One region of the Segeticoccus rhizosphaerae genome, then DNA from elsewhere that is predicted to be linked to it. Evidence: predicted binding sites of a transcription regulator. Region 1 holds the regulator's gene; each other region holds the start of a gene.

Evidence for each region. The regulator HrcA, encoded in region 1, represses chaperone genes, less so after heat shock. The targets are predictions, from matches to a motif close to TTNGCACTCGNNNNNNNCGAGTGCNAA.
Region 2: a site for HrcA is predicted at 4,290-4,316, ahead of FCN22_RS08915 (Hsp20/alpha crystallin family protein). Genes of this name have one in related genera too.
Region 3: a site for HrcA is predicted at 4,224-4,250, ahead of groES (co-chaperone GroES). Genes of this name have one in related genera too.

Annotation. Positions count from the first base shown of each region.
Region 1 covers NZ_SWMA01000014.1:41,659-47,792, reverse strand. Annotated here, with positions in the region: gene FCN22_RS11330 (VOC family protein) at 1-292, opposite strand, end outside; gene FCN22_RS11325 (SRPBCC domain-containing protein) at 289-768, opposite strand; gene FCN22_RS11320 (ArsR/SmtB family transcription factor) at 761-1,120, opposite strand; gene FCN22_RS11315 (16S rRNA (uracil(1498)-N(3))-methyltransferase) at 1,174-1,917, opposite strand; gene dnaJ (molecular chaperone DnaJ) at 1,927-3,048, opposite strand; gene hrcA (heat-inducible transcriptional repressor HrcA) at 3,113-4,138, opposite strand; gene FCN22_RS11300 (DUF3097 domain-containing protein) at 4,353-5,231, shown strand; gene FCN22_RS11295 (DUF4870 domain-containing protein) at 5,343-5,735, shown strand; gene hemW (radical SAM family heme chaperone HemW) at 5,813-6,134, opposite strand, start outside.
Region 2 covers NZ_SWMA01000009.1:80,182-86,315, reverse strand. Annotated here, with positions in the region: gene FCN22_RS08935 (hydantoinase B/oxoprolinase family protein) at 1-1,377, shown strand, start outside; gene FCN22_RS08930 (isochorismatase family protein) at 1,406-2,020, shown strand; gene FCN22_RS08925 (hydroxymethylglutaryl-CoA lyase) at 2,017-2,967, shown strand; partial or broken gene FCN22_RS08920 (IS481 family transposase) at 2,964-3,113, opposite strand; gene FCN22_RS08915 (Hsp20/alpha crystallin family protein) at 3,782-4,210, opposite strand; gene FCN22_RS08910 (ABC transporter substrate-binding protein) at 4,644-5,036, opposite strand; gene FCN22_RS08905 (phosphatase RsbU N-terminal domain-containing protein) at 5,363-5,686, opposite strand; gene FCN22_RS08900 (STAS domain-containing protein) at 5,683-6,105, opposite strand; gene FCN22_RS08895 (STAS domain-containing protein) at 6,102-6,134, opposite strand, start outside.
Region 3 covers NZ_SWMA01000002.1:71,628-77,761, reverse strand. Annotated here, with positions in the region: gene tsaD (tRNA (adenosine(37)-N6)-threonylcarbamoyltransferase complex transferase subunit TsaD) at 1-878, shown strand, start outside; gene FCN22_RS01875 (nucleoside hydrolase) at 919-1,911, shown strand; gene FCN22_RS01870 (ribokinase) at 2,020-2,850, shown strand; gene FCN22_RS01865 (class I SAM-dependent methyltransferase) at 2,872-4,098, opposite strand; gene groES (co-chaperone GroES) at 4,401-4,697, shown strand; gene groL (chaperonin GroEL) at 4,819-6,134, shown strand, end outside.

The DNA of each region.
Region 1 (6,134 bases):
CGCTCCCGTGCAGCGCCTCCACGTCCAGACACCAGAGGACCAGCTCGGTGCTCACCGGTGAACGCGGCACGACGCCGAGCCCGGCGAGCCGGTTGGCGGCCTCGGCGGACGTGAGACCGATCCGGGTGCCCGCCGCCTCGATCTCGACGTGCTCCACCGGACCCTCGGCGGGGGCCCGGAACCGCTCGAGCAGACCCAGACGCGTGTAGAACGCCCGGCACGACTCGACGTCATGACAGAACAGGTTGACCTGCATGCCGGTCAGGGCGGGCGCCGCCCCGGCCCCACTCACTGGTGCACCAGCGCACTGGCCGCCCGGGCCAGGTCGCGCAGATCCCGCGTCCACCCGCCGGTGACCCCACGCCGCACGGACGCCGCGCCGGCCGCGTGCGCCCCGAATCCGCTGTGCGCCACGTGCACTCGCGTCCCGCCGTCGACCGGTGCGAAGGTGATCTCGGCCCGGCTGGCGTGCCCCGGATCGGGGTCGAACGCCCAGGGCCCGGTCGCTGCGCCCACCATCCAGGCGAGCAGCAGGCGGCGCGGCGGGTCCCACTCCAGGACACGCCCCCACTCGTGCTCCCGGCCGTCCGGTCCGCGTTCGTACCATCGGCCGCCGGCGAACGGCTCGTAGACGATCTCGCCGGTGCCCCCGGAAAGTCCTTCCTCCGGGTGCGTCCGGCCGGGACGAGTGACATAGAGCCGGAAGGCGGTCTCCGGTGGCACGGGCACGTCGATCTCGGCGGTCACCGGAGTGTTCGGGTCAGTCATGCGCAGTCGCCTTCCGTGGTGGCGGGATGGTGCCGTGCGCGCCGGCCTCGCGGTCGACGAAGTCGGCGAAACGCTGCAGGTCGTCGCGCCAGAAGGCGTCCAGGAAGGCGCGGATCTGGTCCACGCCCGCGTGATCGAGCGCATAGATCCGACGGGTTCCCTCCGCCCGGTCGCGCACCAGCCCCGCGGCCTTGAGCACCTTGAGGTGCTGCGACACCGCGGGCCGGCTGATGGGGAGCCGATCGGCCAGGCGACCCACCGTTGCAGCTCCGGTCGACAGCTCCGCGACGATCGCCCGGCGACTGGCATCACCCAACGCGTCGAGCTGCGGAGCCCCTCGGTAAGTCGTCACGAACGGTAAGTTATCACTAACGATCGGCCGTTGGCCAGCCGTCCCCTGCCGGGTCAGCGCCAGCGGGTTGCCGCGGACAGCACGGCGAGCGCCGCCGGTCCGGCGCTGGACGAGCGGAGGACCGTGTCGCCGAGCCGCACCGGTCGCGCGCCGGCGGCGGCGAACTCCTCGGTCTCCTCCGGAGCGACACCGCCCTCGGGTCCGACGATGAGCAACACCTCGCCGTGGTCGGGCAGCGGCTCGAGCGCGAGCGGTGCGTATGCCGTCTCGTCCAGCAGGAGTGCCAGGTCGGCCCGTTCGATCCGCGCCACGACCTCACGGCGAGTGGCGGGCGGGGCGAGCGACGGCACTGTCGCCCGGCGCGACTGCTTGCTCGCGGCGCGCAGCACCGACCGCCACTTGCGCAGCGACTTCGCGGCACGGTCGCCGCGCCACACCACGATGCTGCGGGCCGCCTGCCAGGGGACCACCTCGTCGACCCCGAGCTCGGTGGCCGCCTCGATCGCCTGCTCGTCGCGGTCGCCCTTCGCGAGCGCCTGCACGAGGACGAAACGCGGCTCCGGTCGTGGTCGGTCCTCGACCCCCAGCAGCCGCACGGTGAGCTCGGCGCGACCCACCGCGACGACCTCGGCGGTGGCGACCCGCCCGCTGCCGTCGGCCAGCAGCACGGCCTCACCCACGGCCAGCCGTCGGACGGTCGCCGCGTGGCGGCCCTCGTCGCCGGTCAGCCGGACCTCGTCGCCGGCAGCCGTGTCGCTCAGCCGACCCTCGTCGAGGAAGAACAGCGGGGCGGTCATGCGGCCGTGCTACTTGCCCATGAAGGCGCCGCGCAGCTTGCCGAAGAGGCCGTGGGAGTTGGGCGTCAGCCGACCCTCCGGCCGCTCCTCCCCGCGCAGCTCGGCCAGCCGCTGCAGCAGCTCCTCCTGCTCGGCATCCAGCCGGGTCGGCGTCTGCACCTCGATGTGTGCGATGAGGTCGCCGCGGCCACTGCCGCGCAGATGGGTCACCCCGAGCGAGCGCATGGTCACCACGTCGCCCGACTGGGTCCCGGCCGCGATGTCCAGGTCGCTCTTGCCGTCGAGGGTGTCGAGCTTGAGGCTCGTGCCCAGCGCCGCAGCGGTCATCGGCAGCTCGATGGTGCAGTGCAGGTCATCGCCGCGTCGCTGGAAGACCTCGTGCGGGCGCACGTTGATCTCGACGTAGAGGTCGCCGGCCGGTCCGGCGCCGGGCCCGACCTCACCCTCGCCGGCCAGCTGGATGCGGGTGCCTGTGTCGACACCGGCAGGCACCCTCAGCTTGAGGGTGCGCCGGGTCCGCACCCGGCCGTCGCCGGAGCACTCGAAGCACGGGTTGCTGATCACGGTGCCGAACCCCTGGCAGGCCACGCACGGACGGGAGGTCATGACCTGGCCCAGGAACGAGCGCTGGACCTGTTGCACCTCGCCGCGGCCGCCGCAGATGTCGCAGGTGCGGGTGCCGGAGCCCGGTTGCGAACCGTCGCCGTGGCAGGTCGAGCACTCGACCGCGGTGTCGATGGTGACCTCCTGCTCCCCGCCGAAGACGGCATCGTGCAGGTCGATGTCGAGGCGGACCAGGGCGTCCTGACCGCGTTGGTGCCGGGAGCGCGGGCCACGCTGGCCGGCCGCGGCGCCACCGAAGAAGGCGTCCATGATGTCGCTGAACGAGAAGCCCTGGCCGAAGCCACCCGCAGCGCCGCCATAGGGGTCGGAGCCACGGTCGAACGCCGCGCGCTTGCTCGGATCGGACAGCACGTCATACGCCTGCGAGACCCGCTTGAACTTCTCCTCGGCCTCGGGACCGGGGTTGACGTCAGGGTGCAGCTTGCGCGCCATCTTGCGGTAGGCGCGCTTGATCTCCTCGGCACTGGCGTCACGGCTGACGCCGAGGTCCTCGTAGTAGTCGTTCAACAGGTGTCCTTCTCAGGGGCTGGTCGGAGTTCTGGGGCGGCGGGATCGGCGGACCGGACGCGCGTCACGACTCGAGGATGTCGGAGACGTAGCGCGCCACGGCCCGGACCGAAGCCATTGTCAGGGGGTAGTCCATGCGGGTCGGACCGAGGACGCCGAGACCGGCGACTCGTCCGGTGCCGTAACCGGTGCTCACCACCGAGGTCGACTGCAGGCCGGCGTGCGGGTTCTCGGCGCCGATGCGGACCGCGACGGCCTCCTCGTCGTGGCCCATGGTGCCGAGCAGCTTCAGCAGCACGACGTGCTCCTCGAGCGCCTCGAGCACCGGCCCGATGGACAGGGGGAAGTCGGTGCCCGACCGGGCCAGGTTGGCGGTGCCCGCAAGCACCACGCGCTCCTCGCGCTCCTCCACGAGGGCGTCGTCCAGCGACCCGACCACGGCCCGCACCAGTTCACGGTCGTCGGGCTCGAACCTGCCCGGCAGCGACTCGAGCTCTGCCGCGGCATCACCGAGCCGGCGGTCGACGGCGAGCTCGTTGATGCGCTGCCGCAGCTCTGCCACGAGCCGCTGGCCCTCCGGCGTCGACATGTCGCGCGTGGCGTCGATCATCCGCTGCTCGACCCGCCCGGTGTTGACGATGAGCACCACCATCAACCGCCGGGCCGTCATGGGCACGAGCTCGATGTGCCGGACGGAGGAACGCGTGAGCGAGGGGTACTGCATGACGGCGACCTGGTGGGTGAGCGACGCCAGCAGGCGCACGGTGCGGTCGACGACGTCGTCGAGGTCCACCGCCCCCTCCAGGAACCTCGCGATGGCGACCCGCTCCGCCGCACTGAGCGGCTTGATGGAGGCCAGCCGGTCGACGAAGAGGCGGTAGCCCGCATCGGTCGGGATGCGGCCGGCGCTGGTGTGCGGCGCGGCGATGAGCCCCTCCTCCTCGAGCGCCGACATGTCGTTGCGGATGGTGGCGGCCGAGACGCCGAGCTGGTGGCGCTCGAGCAGCGCCTTGGAACCCACCGGCTCCGAGGTGTGGACGTAGTCCTGCACGATGGCGCGCAGCACCGCCAGACGTCGCTCCTCGCTCATGGGCCTACCTCCCACCCGATGCTCGTTCCGGTCCGCGGTCCCGCCGGCAGGCTCACCTGAGGGGGTGTGCGGCCACTGGTCGTCACTCACGCCAACGCACCTTGGCACTCAGGTATGCCGAGTGCCAAGTCTACGTCGTCCCTCCCCTCCTCGCGGACACGCCCGAGACCGGCCTGCGCGGCCGGGTGACCGGCACGACATACGCTCGCCTGTCGTGACCGACCGATATGGCTCCGACGTGCTCTCCGGCGACTGGCGCGCTCCCCGGCGCGGGCGGGCCCGCGAGGTGGAGGCCGAGCACGGGCTCGTGGTCGAGGACGTCGAGACGGGCTGGTGCGGCGCGGTCGTGCGCGTCGAGAAGGCCGGCGGCATGCAGGTCGTCCACCTCGAGGACCGCCGTGGCCGCAGCAAGGGCTTCCCGCTCGGCCCCGGGTTCCTGCTCGACGGCGCCCCTGTGGTGTTGACGCCGCCCACGGCGGCCAGCCGCCAAGCGCTGGGTCGGGCGAGGGCAGAAGCGGCGCGGACCGCGAGCGGGTCGCGGGCGGTGGCCGGTGCGCGCGCGAGGGTGGCGTCGGGGTCGCGGATCTTCGTGGAGGGCCGGCACGACGCGGAGCTGGTCGAGAAGGTCTGGGGCGACGACCTGCGCATCGAGGGCATCGTCGTCGAGCTGCTCGAGGGGGTCGACGACCTGGCGGCGGTGATTCGCGACTTCCAGCCGGGACCCGGACGCCGCATGGGGGTGCTCGTCGACCACCTCGTGCCCGGCAGCAAGGAGACCCGGCTCGTCGAGGAAGCCCGGGCGCTGCGGAGGTTCTCGCCGCACGTGCTCATCGTCGGCCACCCCTACATCGACGTGTGGCAGTCGGTGCGGCCGGCTCGGCTGGGCTGGGAGCGGTGGCCGGCGGTACCGCGCGGCACGTCCTGGAAGCACGGCATCCTCACCGAGCTCGGGTGGGCGCACACCACGCAGGCCGACGTCGCCCACGGCTGGAAGCGGATCCTCGGCACGGTGCGCACGTATGCCGACCTGGAACCCGAGCTGCTCGGCCGCGTCGAGGAGCTGATCGACTTCGTGACCGATCCCGCCGGGTGAGGGTTTGCCCTGAACGGCCCCTGAGCGGGCCCCGTGCGGACCCCGAAGACGGAATCTTCGGTCCCTCCGGTGCGGTTGACTGGGGTGACACCACCCAAGGAGCGAACCACCATGACCTACTCGACGCAGCCGTATGGCGTCGCGCCCGCCACGTCCGAGGAGCGCACCTGGAGCATCCTCGCCCACCTGTCGGCACCGATCGCCGCGGTGGTCAGCCTTGGCTGGCTGAGCATGATCGGCCCGCTGGTCGTCTGGCTGGTCAAGAAGGACTCGAGCCCGGCCGTGCGCCGCGCCGCCGCCGGGGCGTTCAACTTCAACCTGTCGTTCTGGCTGCTCTACCTGATCAGCTGGATCCTGATCTTCACCTTCATCGGCGCCATCATCGGGGTCCCACTCCTGGTCATCATCTTCGTGGTCGCGCTGTGGTGCCACATCAAGGGCGCCATCCGGTCCTCCCGCGGCGAGGCCTACGACTACCCCTTCCAGATCCGCGTCCTGTCCTGATGGCGCCCCGGTGACCTCCGCTGTTGCTGGGGGATGGCGTCATCGACGACGCTGGGTCCCAGCAACAGTCGGGGGAGTCACCAGGCAAGCAGGCGGCGGACGACCGTGTCGGCCAGCAGCCTGCCGCGCAGGGTGAGCACGACCGCACGCTCGCGCATCGCGGCCCCGCCGTCCACCAGACCGTCGGCGATCAGACCGGCCACCGCCTGCCGGCCGGCTGGTAGCAGGTCGTCCACCGGGAGCCCGTCCACGAGCCGGACGGCGAGCAGCACCCGCTCGTCATACCGTTGTTCGTCGGTGAGCAGCTCACGACCTGCCGCGGGTGACTGGCCCGAGTTGAGCCGGTTGGCAAACGGATTGGGGTGCTTGACGTTCCACCACCGGACGCCTCCGACGTGG
Region 2 (6,134 bases), on a different contig from region 1:
GAGCTGGCCGAGGACTCGCTGCGGATCATCCTCAACCAGGTGCGCAAGCCGGACTGGAACCGCGCCGACCTCAACGGCTTGGTCGCCGCCTGCCGCACCGCCTCGCGTCGGGTCCAGGAGATGTGTGCGAGATTCGGCGCCGACACCTACACCTCGGCATTGGACGCACTGCTCGATCGCAACTACCGAGCAATGAAGACGCTGCTGCAGATGGTCTTCAAGGAGGGCGAGACGCTCTCGTTCACCGACTACATCTGCGACGACGGCGTCGGCTACGGGCCCTACCAACTGAAGATGAGCCTGACCCGGACCGGGGAGAAAGTGCTCATCGACCTCACCGGGAGCAGCCCCCAGGCAGCCGGTCCCATCAACTACTTCATCAACGAGAACCTGATGCGGATGTTCTTCGGGATCTACATGATCACCGTCGCGGATCCGCAGATCCTGTGGAATGACGGCTTCTACCCGCTGGTCGACGTCAAGATCCCCGAGGAGTCGTTCTGGAAGCCGAAATATCCGGCGGCACTCAATGCCCGTAACCACGGAATCGGACGCGTCTTCGACCTGTTCGGCGGTCTGCTCGGGCAGACGAACCCCGACCTGTTGAACGCTGCCGGCTTCTCCTCGTCTCCGCACTTCATGTTCTCCGGGAACTACAGCTCCGGAGACCGCAAGGGAGAGTGGTTCCAGCTCTACTCCATCGGCTTCGGCGGAATCCCGGGCCGGCCGATCGGCGACGGTCCGGACGGCCACTCACTGTGGCCCTCCTTCGTGAACATCCCCTGTGAGTATCTCGAGTCCTACTACCCGTTGCGAATTGACCGTTGGGAGACCATCAGCGACACCGGCGGAGCCGGGCTGCATCGGGGCGGAAACGGCGTCGACGTCTCCTATCGGTTCCTCGAGGCCGGCACCATCGCGATCCACGACGACCGCTGGCTGACCTACCCGTGGGGGGTCAACGGGGGCGAACCCGGGACGCGCGGCCGTAAGTGGATCGTGCGGGCGGACGGGAGCACCGACATCATCGCGAGCAAGGTCATAGACGTGCAGGTCTACCCCGATGACGTCCTTCACTTCGTGACCTGGGGCGGCGGCGGCTGGGGCGATCCACTGGCTCGAGACCCCGAACTTGTCGCGCTGGAAGTCCGTCGGGGGCTGGTCACCAGCTACGGAGCGCGCCGGTACGGCGTGGTCTGCGACGACGACGGCAACGTCGACGACGCCGCCACCGACGAACTTCGCGCGGAGCTGCGCTCCGGTAGGCCTGACCCGCTGCCGACCTTCAACATGGGCCCCCCGTTGGAGACGATCCTGGCTCGCTGCGAGGAGGAGACCGGCCTGCCTGCCCCACACCCCCCGGCGCCGGCGCTCTAAGCCTTCCGACATTCGAGGAGCATGCTCAATGGACTCGTCGTTCGCCGATGGATTCGCCGGGCGCCTCATCCCAGGCCGCCGCCCCGCGGTGCTAGCCATCGACATGATGCGGGCGTACTTCGATGAGCAGAGCCCCTTCTGCTTGCCATCGACGTCCTGCCTCGACTCGGCCAGCCGGGTCCTGGCTGCGGCACGTGCCACAGGTGTGCTGGTGGTGCACACTCGAGTGGAGTACGGGCCGAAGGGTGTGGACGCCGGTGTCTTCCTGCGAAAGGTGGGTGGGCTGGCGCAGCTCATCGGCCCGGGGCCGATGAGCGAGCTGATGCCGCAGGTGGCTCCGGCCGACGGTGAACTGGTGGTGGTCAAGCAGTACGCCAGCGCGTTCTTCGGCACGTCCTTGGCCTCGACGTTGGTATCGGCCGGCGTCGACACCGTCGTCGTACTGGGCGTCAGCACCAGTGGATGTGTGCGGGCCAGCGCAGTCGACGCGTTGCAATACGGGTTCGTGCCGCTGGTGGTCCGTGAGGCGGTCGCCGACCGAGACGACGGCCCACACGAGGCGAACCTGTACGACCTGCAGGCCAAGTATGCCGAGGTGCTGGACGAGCAGACTGCAGTTGCGTATTTGAAAGAGACCACATGAACGCCGAGTCCGTCACGAAGGATCTCCCGGACCGCGGCGACGTCGTCGTGTGCGAGGTGTCGCCGCGCGACGGCCTACAGAACGAGGACGTGCTGATCTCCACGGCAGACAAGGTCGAACTGATCCGGCGAGCGGTCCGTGCCGGCGCTCGGCGGGTGGAAGCTACCAGTTTTGTGCACCCGCGCCTGGTCCCGCAGATGGCCGATGCTGAGGAAGTGGTGGCCGCGCTGCCTCAAGAGGATGGAGTCCGCTATGCCGGGCTGGTGATGAACGCTCGTGGCCTCGATCGTGCGGTCCAGGCCGGCATACGCGAGGTAAACGTCGTGGTCGTGGCCACGGATGCGTTCTGCCAACGTAACCAGGGCATGAGTACTGCCGCGGCATGTGGCGTGGCTGGTGACCTGGTGTCGCGAGCCCGCGACCAGGGACTGTTCACCACCGTCACAGTGGGTGCGGCTTTCGGCTGCCCGTTCGAGGGCGAGGTGTCCCTGGACAGGCTGGGCGAGATACTTCGGCGGGTGATCGACGCCGGACCTGACGAACTCGCGCTGGCTGACACGATCGGCGTGGCGGTGCCTTCGGACGTCACGACCCGAGTGGGCCTGGCCGCCGAACTCGTCGAAGCCGGTATGCCTCTGCGGTTGCATTTGCATGACACCCGGCACACAGGCGTCGCCAACGCCGCGGCCGCGATCGATGCTGGCGTCACGGTCCTGGACGCGAGCATCGGCGGCACCGGCGGTTGCCCGTTCGCTCCGAACGCGACCGGCAACGTGGCGACCGAGGACCTGGTCTACCTCTTCGACCGAATGGGCATACGCACCGGGCTGGATCTGACAGAACTGACCGAAGCGGTCGAGTGGCTGGAGGGACGGCTGGGCAAGCCACTACCAGGCGCCCTGCTGCGGGCTGGGGCATTCCCTTCGGCTGATCCGCCCATCGCCTAGGTGTGATGTCCAGGGACGTTGGTCAACCTGGTTATGGGTCGCTGGCCTCCGATTGCGGAGTGGGCTCGGTGGTGATTGTAGAAGTGGAGCCAGCCGGGCAGTGTGGTGTTGCGCTGCTGTGTTGATTCATAGAACCGGGCGTGGGCGTGCGGCGGGCCAGTTCGGCTTCGGTCAGGCGGATGCGTCGGGTCAGTGAGGCGATCCGCATGGAGCGTCCGGGCAGGGGCCGGTATCCGCCAGCGGTGGTCTCTGAGGTGAGTCGTTCATTCAGCACGGCCAGCTGCCCGATCAGGGCGCGCGAGCTCATCTGCTCTAGTCGGGCCTGCTCGGTCGGGACCGGCTCTGGCGCGCCGGCTGCCGCCTGCCGTTCGCTGCTCATGTCGACGAGGCTCCTGGTGGTCTTGTCCGCGGCGTCGTAGCCGCGGGATGGCGCTGGCGGGACCGTGGTCCCAGCCCCAAGAGGACGGGCCGGGACCACGGCCCGGGAGGGGGTGCCGCCGCACCCGCGAGGGGTTCCCCGTGGGGGCGGTCGCCGCGCGGTGTGCGTCGGGCGCTTGCTGGTTACACGTGCGGGTCGGGCGGGCAGCCGCCTCTATTGGGACGGGTCACCGGTGGCGATCACCTGCCTTTCGGGTCGTGGGTGGCTTGGCGGGTCGGTGGTGGCAGACGCGGAGGTGAGCGTTGTCTGCCCCCGCTGCCGGGGCCTGGGGTGTGGGTCTCTGCCCGCGCCGCCGGCCCGTCCCGGGCGGCGAGCCGGCGACGCGAGCAGAGACCAGTGGGCGTCGGCTGCGATGGCCATGAGGCTGTCTCGCGCTCAGGCGTTCAGGGCCTGCCGGTCCCGGCCGGTGTCGGAGATCTGGATCTTGCGGGGCTTGGCCTGTTCGGCGACCGGGATCCGTAAGGTGAGCACTCCGGCGTTGTAGTCGGCGCTGATCTGCTCGGTGTCCAGGTTGTCACCCAGGACCAGTTGCCGGCTGAAGGTGCCGCGCGGCCGCTCGGCGGCGATCAGGTCCTCGGTGTCTTCCCGCGCAGGGCGTTCGGCGCGCACGGTGATCACATTGCGCTCCACGTCCAGGTCGATCGCGTCGGCGGCGACTCCGGGCAGGTCGAACTCGACCACGAAGACTTCGCCGTCGCGCCAAGCGTCCATCGGCATCGCCGCGGGGTGGGCCAAAGTGCCGTTGCCGAAGACCCGCTGGGTCAGCCGGTCCAGGTCCCGGAACGGGTCGGTGCGCATGATCATCTGAGCCATTGGTAAACCACTCCCTCCTGATGAAGCAGTCTCAGCCACCTGAACCTCTGGTGGCTGCCATAGATCTCTTATAGCACTCGCGACATTCTGGGGCAAGAGCACCATGACCAGCTTGTGGAAGGACCACTGCGTCGGACGGACCGGCCAGGTGCCGGCGATGAGCACGCGGGAGGTGGCCACCACCTGGGGCCCGCGCCCCGAGGGGTCCGGAAACCGGGGACGCCCGGTGAGCCGGGTCGGTCCCGACCGGGGCGTGTACGCCATCTCGGTCGCGGCCGAGATGGTCGGCATGGACGCGCAACACCATGCGCACCCCGGAGGTTTGCGCCCAGTTACACCGTTCGCCGGAACTGGTTCATGTGCACGGTGGCGGCGCGACATGAGCGCGCGCGCCGCGCCGCCACCGCGTATGTGATGGCAGGGGTTAGAGCCCGAGTCCGGTCAGCAGCCGGTTGAGCAGCGCCGAGACACCGGTCAGCGGGCCGTTCTGGTCGAGAAGGCCTGCGACCGCGCAGACGAGGTTGCCGAGCAGGTTTCCAGCGCCGGGGACGGCCGTGATGTCGAGGTGCACCGGTGCCAGGTCGACGACCAGTCCCAGCAGGTCCAGATGGAGCGGGCCAAGGTCGAGGTCCAGGACCGAGCACCCTGTGCCTGCGGCGGTCAGGTCCTGGATGGGCGCCGTGAAGGTGGTGCCAGCCGTTGGCAGTCCGGTGCCGGTGATGGTTCCGGACAGCTGCAGGACGCCGTTGACCACGGAGGTCGACAGGTTGCTGAGCTGTCCGGTGAAGGTACTGCCGTCTTGAAGGGTGCCGGTCACGGGGAGTACTGCGTCGGCTGCCTGAGCTGTCGCGGATGCCTGTGGTGCCGGTGACGCGGCTTGTGCTGACGCCGCGGCCGGTACGACACCCAAGGCGACGGCTAGTGCAATGGTCGTCCCGGTTGAGACAAGCTTGGTGCGTAAAGTCATTTCCCACTCCTTGGTCGTCCGCCGATCGGCGGTTGGTACCCGTGAAGACCCCCCAGTGCTCGACCGATGACGCGAGGGTTGAGGCGACCGGGCCGCGCCAGCGTGGTCTGTCCCCCGTGGGTGGGCGGATGAACGTCAACGTCGCTGCGTCATGCGACCGCGACTGCCGCGTCCGGTTACGTTCTCGGCTTGGCGTCAGGCAGGTGTCGGGGTGCGGTGGCGCGCCGGTTCATCTCGTACGGAGCCAGTACCTCCAACAGAAACCAGGAGGCGCGGGTCGCCACCGCGACCGCGTCCACGCAGGCTTCACTGAGCACTTCGATCACGGTGTCATGGTGGACCCGGGCGACCTCGAGCAGGGCAACGCCGTCGCGCAGGGCTCGGCGGCCGAGGTCGTAGCCGTCGGCCAGGGCTGCCTCCTCGCCGTGGTCGAGATAGCGCAGGAAGGCGACCTGGTAGTCGCGGCGCAGGTCCTCGTGATGACCCGGCTGCCTGGTCACGGCCGCCGCTGCGGCCGGCGGGGTGGTCGGTCAGCCGAGCCAGGCTGGCCGTCGCGGTGTCCGTTGAGGTAAGTCAGACCTTCTTCGAGGTCCAATGCGGTGGGGACCTCGCCCGGGCCCATGCCCAGGCGCACCATGGCGAAGGCCACGTCCGGCTGGATGCCGACGATGACCGTCTCGGCGCCGCGTAGTCGGGCCATCTCGGCGATCCGGCGCAGGGTCATCGAGCCGAAGGAGTCGAGAACATCCAGTGCGGCGACGTCGATGATGACACCAGTAGCCCGGTCCGTGCCGATGCGCTCCACCAGGTCGTGCTGGAAGCGCAGCATTTGGGTGTCATCGAGCGCAGTGTGGACCGACGCCACGAGGTAGGAGCCTTGGCGCAGGATCGAGACGAGGGCCGGTCCGGTGTCGCTCACGAGCTGGTGATGCCCTCCTCAGTGGAGAC
Region 3 (6,134 bases), on a different contig from region 1:
CGATGGTCCCCACCATCGAACGAGCCTGCCGGGAGGCGCGAGTCCGGCTCGAGGACCTCGATGCCCTCGCCGTGACGTCCGGTCCGGGCCTGGCGGGGGCGCTGCTGGTGGGAGTGGCGTCGGCCAAGTCGCTGGCCGTGGCACTCGGCACCCCGCTCTACGGCGTCAACCACCTCGCCGCCCACGTGGCGGTCGACGTCGTCGAGCACGGGCCGCTGCCCGAGCCGGCGATGGCCCTGCTGGTCTCCGGCGGCCACTCCAGCCTGCTGCTCGTGCCGGACGTGACCCGCGACGTGCGTTCTCTCGGCAGCACCCTCGACGACGCAGCGGGCGAGGCGTTCGACAAGGTCGCGCGCGTGCTGGGGCTGCCCTTCCCCGGTGGCCCGCACGTGGATCGCCTGGCACGAGAAGGCGGTTCGGTGACCATTGACTTTCCGCGAGGTCTCACCTCGGGTCGCGACATGGAACGCCACCGTTTCGACTTCTCCTTCTCGGGGCTCAAGACCGCGGTCGCGCGGTGGGTGCGGGCGCGGGAGGAGAGCGGTGAACCGGTGCCCATCGCCGACGTGGCCGCGAGCTTCCAGGAGGCCGTGGTCGACGTGCTCACCCGCAAGGCGGTGCTGGCCTGTCGGGAGAACGGGGTCGACGACCTCATGGTTGGCGGTGGCGTGGCCGCCAACTCGCGGTTGCGGGCGATGGCTCTGGAGCGCTGCGAGGCCGCGGGGATCCGCCTGCGCGTGCCGCGACCGGGTCTGTGCACCGACAACGGTGCCATGGTCGCGTCGCTCGGCGCGCAGATGGTCAGCCGCGGACGGTCTGCCTCCCGGCTCGACCTGCCGGCCGACTCCTCGATGCCGGTGACCGTGGTCCAGGCGTGACGGTCCGGTGTGGCGGTCCCGTCGTGATGGTGCAGGCGTGATGGTGCGGCCGGTAGTCCTCGACGTGGACACCGGCGTGGACGACGCGATGGCACTGCTGCTCGCGGCACGCCACCCTGCGCTGGACCTGAGAGCGGTGACCTGCGTCGGAGGCAACGCATCCGTGGACGACGTGGTGAGCAACACGGCCCTGGTGCTGCACACCTGCGGACGACCCGACATTCCGGTGGCCCGTGGTGCGGAGCGGCCCCTGCTGGAGCCGCCGCAGGAGGCACGGCACGTCCACGGCCGCGACGGGATGGCGGACCTGGGCTGGGTGCGGCCCGACGTGCCGCCGGACCCTCGACACGCCGTGGAGCTGTTGCGAGATCTGTTGCGGGAGGCGGCAGCCCGTGACCCGTCGCAACGAATCACGTTGCTGCCGTTGGGACCACTCACGAACATCGCGCTCCTGATGCGGACCTGGCCGGACGCGGCGGCGGGTCTGGCCGAGATCGTCTTCATGGGCGGTGCCGCGCAGACCGGCAACGCCACCGCGTCCGCGGAGTTCAACGTCTGGCACGACCCCGAGGCGGCCGCGATAGTGCTGGAGAGCGCGGCCGAGCTCGGGGTGCCGGTGCGGATGTACGGCCTCGATGTGTTCTACGACGTGCGAGTCGGCCTGGACCGGGCGCGTGAGCTCGTGGCCGTCGGCGGTCGTGGACCGGTCGAGCTGGCGGGGAGGCTGCTCGAGTTCAGCTGTGCCCGTTTCCAGGCCGCCGACGCGACGATCGGGGACGCCGGCGCGGTCTGCGCCGTGATCGACCCCGAAGGACTGTCGACCCGGAGGCTGCCGGTGCGCGTCGAGCTGACCGGCACGTGGTCGCGAGGTCGTACCGTCGTGGACCGCAGGGACTGGGCCGGAGATCTGTCCCACGACCCGCACGGGGTCGCGCCGGCGGTCGTCGAGGTCGCGCTCGAGGTCGACGGCGGGCGTTACGCCGACCTGTGGCTGTCCACCGTGGCGGGGGAGCACCGCGTCGCGGAGCAGTAGCCCAACGCTCGGTGCTCGGTGCTCGGTGCTCGGTGCTCGGTGCTCGGTGCTCGGTGCTCGGTGCCCGAGCTGTGCCACAGTGACCGCACAGTCGAAGAGGGAGCGCGGATGGGCCGGGTCGTGGTGGTGGGATCGCTGAACGTCGACCGGGTGACGCGCGTGGACCGGCACCCCGGGCCGGGGGAGACGGTTTTGGGCGAGGCTGGCGGGACCTTCGCCGGAGGCAAGGGCGCCAACCAGGCCGTGGCGGCCCGTGAGGCGGGGGCGGAGGTCGCGATGATCGGCTGCGTCGGCCGCGACGCCGACGGTGACGCCTACCGCGCCCGGTTGTCGGCCCTCGGCGTCGAGGTGTCCGGGGTGCGGTCCCTGCCCGGGGTTCCGACCGGCACGGCGCACGTCGTCGTCGACGCGATGGGCGAGAACGCGATCATCGTGGTGCCGGGCGCCAACGGCGGGCTGTCGTCCGGGGACCTCGCGCCCCTGGACCGGCTGTCACGCCGCGACGTCGTGCTGCTGCAGCTCGAGGTCCCCCTGCGGGTCGTGGACGAGGCCGTCCGCCGGGCCGTGGCGGCCGGCGCGCGGGTGGTGCTGAACCTCGCGCCGTATGCCCAGCTGCCGGCTCCCGTGGTCGCCCTCGCCGACCCGGTGGTCGTCAACGAGCCCGAGGCCGCGTTGCTGCGCGCGGGTGGCGCGCACCCTGCGTCGCTGGTGGTGACCCGCGGCGCGGCGGGCGCGGTGTGGGACGGCGAGACCGCGGCTGGTCCCCCGGTGGCCGAGGTGGTGGACACCACCGGTGCCGGTGACGCGTTCTGCGGTGCGCTCGCTGCGGCCCTGGCGCGCGGAGCGGATCGCGCCGAGGCCCTGACCGTCGCCGTGCGGGCCGGCTCGGCGGCGGTGGCCCGGATGGGCGCCCAGCCCGACCCCGAGCTCGCGTCCTGACCGGGATGGTGGACTGCCGGATCAGCTCGGGCGGACGACGAGGACGACCTGGCGACCGGCGACGCGGGTGATGACGAGGGTTGCCTCTCGGTCACCGCTCAGGTGCAGCTGCCGGCGCAGCTGGTCGGCGTCGACCGTGACGCCCCGCTTCTTGATGGTCACTCGCCCGACGCCCCGGTCGCGCAGATGGGCGCGAAGCCGCTTGACCCCCCACGGCATCGCGTCCTCGACGACGAAGCGGCGCGCGAAGGGCAGCTCGCGGGTCCGCTCGGACGTGACGTAACCGACGCCCGGGTCGAGCTCGGCGCCGTCAACCTCCGCGCTGACCGCACCGGTCAGACCGGCTCGGATCACGGCCCTGTCCGGCTCGTAGAGCACGTGTCCGAGCGCGTCGAGACCCGGCAACGGCGGGATCTCGGCGGTGACGTCGGCCTCGGTCACCGTTGCTGCGCGTCCGTCTGAGCCGATGACCTGCGCGCTGCGGCCCGAACGGCGCACCAACGCACCCCACCAGACGACGCACTCCACCACCTCACCCCGGTATGACGTCCACTGGGCCTCACAGCCGGCGGGCACCGAGGCGTGCGGGAAGGCCGGGCTGAGCTTCGCGCCCACGGCCGGCAGGGACGCCGCGACCTGCTGCACCGTGGCCCAGCTCGGCGAGATCGCGTCGAGCCGGAAGACCCTCCTGGTGCGCCCCATCCCGTCGGCGACGCCGGGTAGGCGGCGTGCCGGGTCGAGCCAGGCCCCTGCGTGGCGGGCACCCTCGCCGGCGGGGAGCCGGGTCTGCTCCACGGACCCGACCAGCGTCGACGCCGAGGGCCAGTGCCGCAGGTTGACCCCGGCCACGAGCGCGGTCGCCGGGTCCGAGTCGACCGCGCTGACCCGCAGGTCGAGCCCGGCGAACGCCATCGCGTCCGAGCCGATGCCACAGCCGAGGTCCCAGACGTGACGCACCCCGGCCCGACGGAACCGTTCGGCGTGGCGCGCCGCCACGTCGAGCCGGGTGGCCTGCTCCAGACCGTCCGCCGTGAACAGCATGCCCGCGGCGAAGTCCCCGAACTTGTCCCGCCCGCGCGCCCGCAGCCTCGACTGGGTGAGCGCACCGGCCACCAGGTCGGCGTCGAAGCCGGCCTCGCGCAGACGCTCCCCGAGCGACATGGCCGACGACTCGTCATACGGTGGAAGTGACTCCAGCAGTCCCCACCCCTCGCCGGAGACGAGCCGCTCCAGCACCGCAAGGTCCATCCGGTCATCCTTGCGCAGGGCATCCGGGGGCCGTGCGCAGCCCCCGTGCACGGCGAGCGAAGCCGTCCTGGGGCACGTGGGGCACGCGACCTGGGGCACGTGGGGCACGCGACCTGGGGCGCGTGTTGGCACTCGAGTTGACCGAGTGCTAATCGGAGACCTAGATTCGGGTTAGCACTCGCCTCCGGCAAGTGCCAGCGCGATCACCTGGGTAGGTCGACCCCCGCGACGGCGGCTCACCAGGCGAAAGCCACTGTCCACTGTTGTGTCCAATTCGACATCCCAGAAGGGAAGGTCCCACCGTGTCGGTTTCCATCAAGCCGCTCGAAGACCGCATCGTCGTCAAGTCCGTCGAGGCCGAGCAGACCACGGCCTCCGGGCTGGTCATCCCCGACACCGCCAAGGAGAAGCCCCAGGAGGGCGAGGTCCTGGCGATCGGCCCCGGCCGTATCGACGACAACGGCAACCGCGTCCCGCTCGACGTGGCCGTGGGTGACAAGGTCATCTACAGCAAGTACGGCGGCACCGAGGTCAAGTACAACGGTGACGAGCTGCTGATCCTGTCGGCCCGCGACGTGCTCGCGGTCGTCACCAAGTAGTCACGGCGCTTCCAGCCCGTATGTCGTGCCCCGGCGCGCCGCCTGACGAGCCTGACCATCTGACTCACAGCGCGCGTCGGGGCACGTTCATTTCCCCCGTTCGTAGTCCCGAAGGAAGCTGATGTCCAAGACCCTGGAGTTCAACGACTCCGCCCGCAAGGCGCTCGAGCGCGGTGTCGACGCCCTCGCCGACACCGTCAAGGTGACGCTCGGCCCCAAGGGCCGCAACGTCGTCATCGACAAGAAGTGGGGCGCCCCCACCATCACCAACGACGGTGTGACCATCGCTCGCGAGATCGAGCTCGAGGACCCCTACGAGAACCTCGGTGCCCAGCTCGCGAAGGAGGTTGCCACCAAGACCAACGACATCGCGGGTGACGGCACCACCACCGCGACGGTGCTCGCCCAGGCCATGGTCAAGGAGGGCCTGCGCAACGTCGCCGCGGGCGCCAGCCCGGCCGGCCTCAAGCGCGGCATCGACGCCGCCGTCGAGGCGGTCAACAGCACGCTGCTCGAGACCGCTCGCGAGATCGAGACCAAGGACGAGATCGCCCAGGTCGCGACCCTCTCCGCCCAGGACGGGCTCATCGGCGGTCTCATCGCCGACGCCTTCGACAAGGTCGGCAAGGACGGCGTCATCACCGTCGAGGAGTCCTCGACCACGGCGATGGAGCTCGACTTCACCGAGGGCATGCAGTTCGACAAGGGTTACCTCTCGCCCTACTTCGTGTCCGACCCCGAGCGCATGGAGGCCGTCCTCGAGGACGCCTACGTGCTGATCAACCAGGGCAAGATCTCGGCCGTCGCCGACATCCTCCCGGTGCTGGAGAAGGTCGTCCAGTCCGGCAAGCCGCTGCTGATCATCGCCGAGGACATCGACGGCGAGGCTCTCTCCACGCTGGTCGTCAACAAGATCCGCGGCACCTTCAACGTCGCCGCGGTCAAGGCGCCCGGCTTCGGTGACCGCCGCAAGGCCATGCTGCAGGACATCGCCGTCCTGACCGGTGGCCAGGTCATCTCCGAGGAGATCGGCCTCAAGCTCGACCAGGCCGACCTCGACACGCTCGGCCAGTGCCGCCGCGTCGTCGTCACCAAGGACGACACCACGATCGTCGACGGTGCGGGCGCCAAGGACGAGGTCGAAGGTCGCGTCTCCCAGATCAAGGCCGAGATCGAGCGCAGCGACTCCGACTGGGACCGCGAGAAGCTCCAGGAGCGGCTCGCCAAGCTGTCCGGCGGCGTCTGCGTGATCAAGGTCGGCGCGCACACCGAGGTCGAGCTCAAGGAGAAGAAGCACCGCATCGAGGACGCCATCTCGGCGACTCGCGCGGCGATCGAGGAGGGCATCGTCGCCGGTGGCGGTTCGGCGCTCGTCCACGCGCTGACCGGTCTGGACTCGCTCACCCTCGAGGGTGACGAGGCCACCGGTGTCCGGCT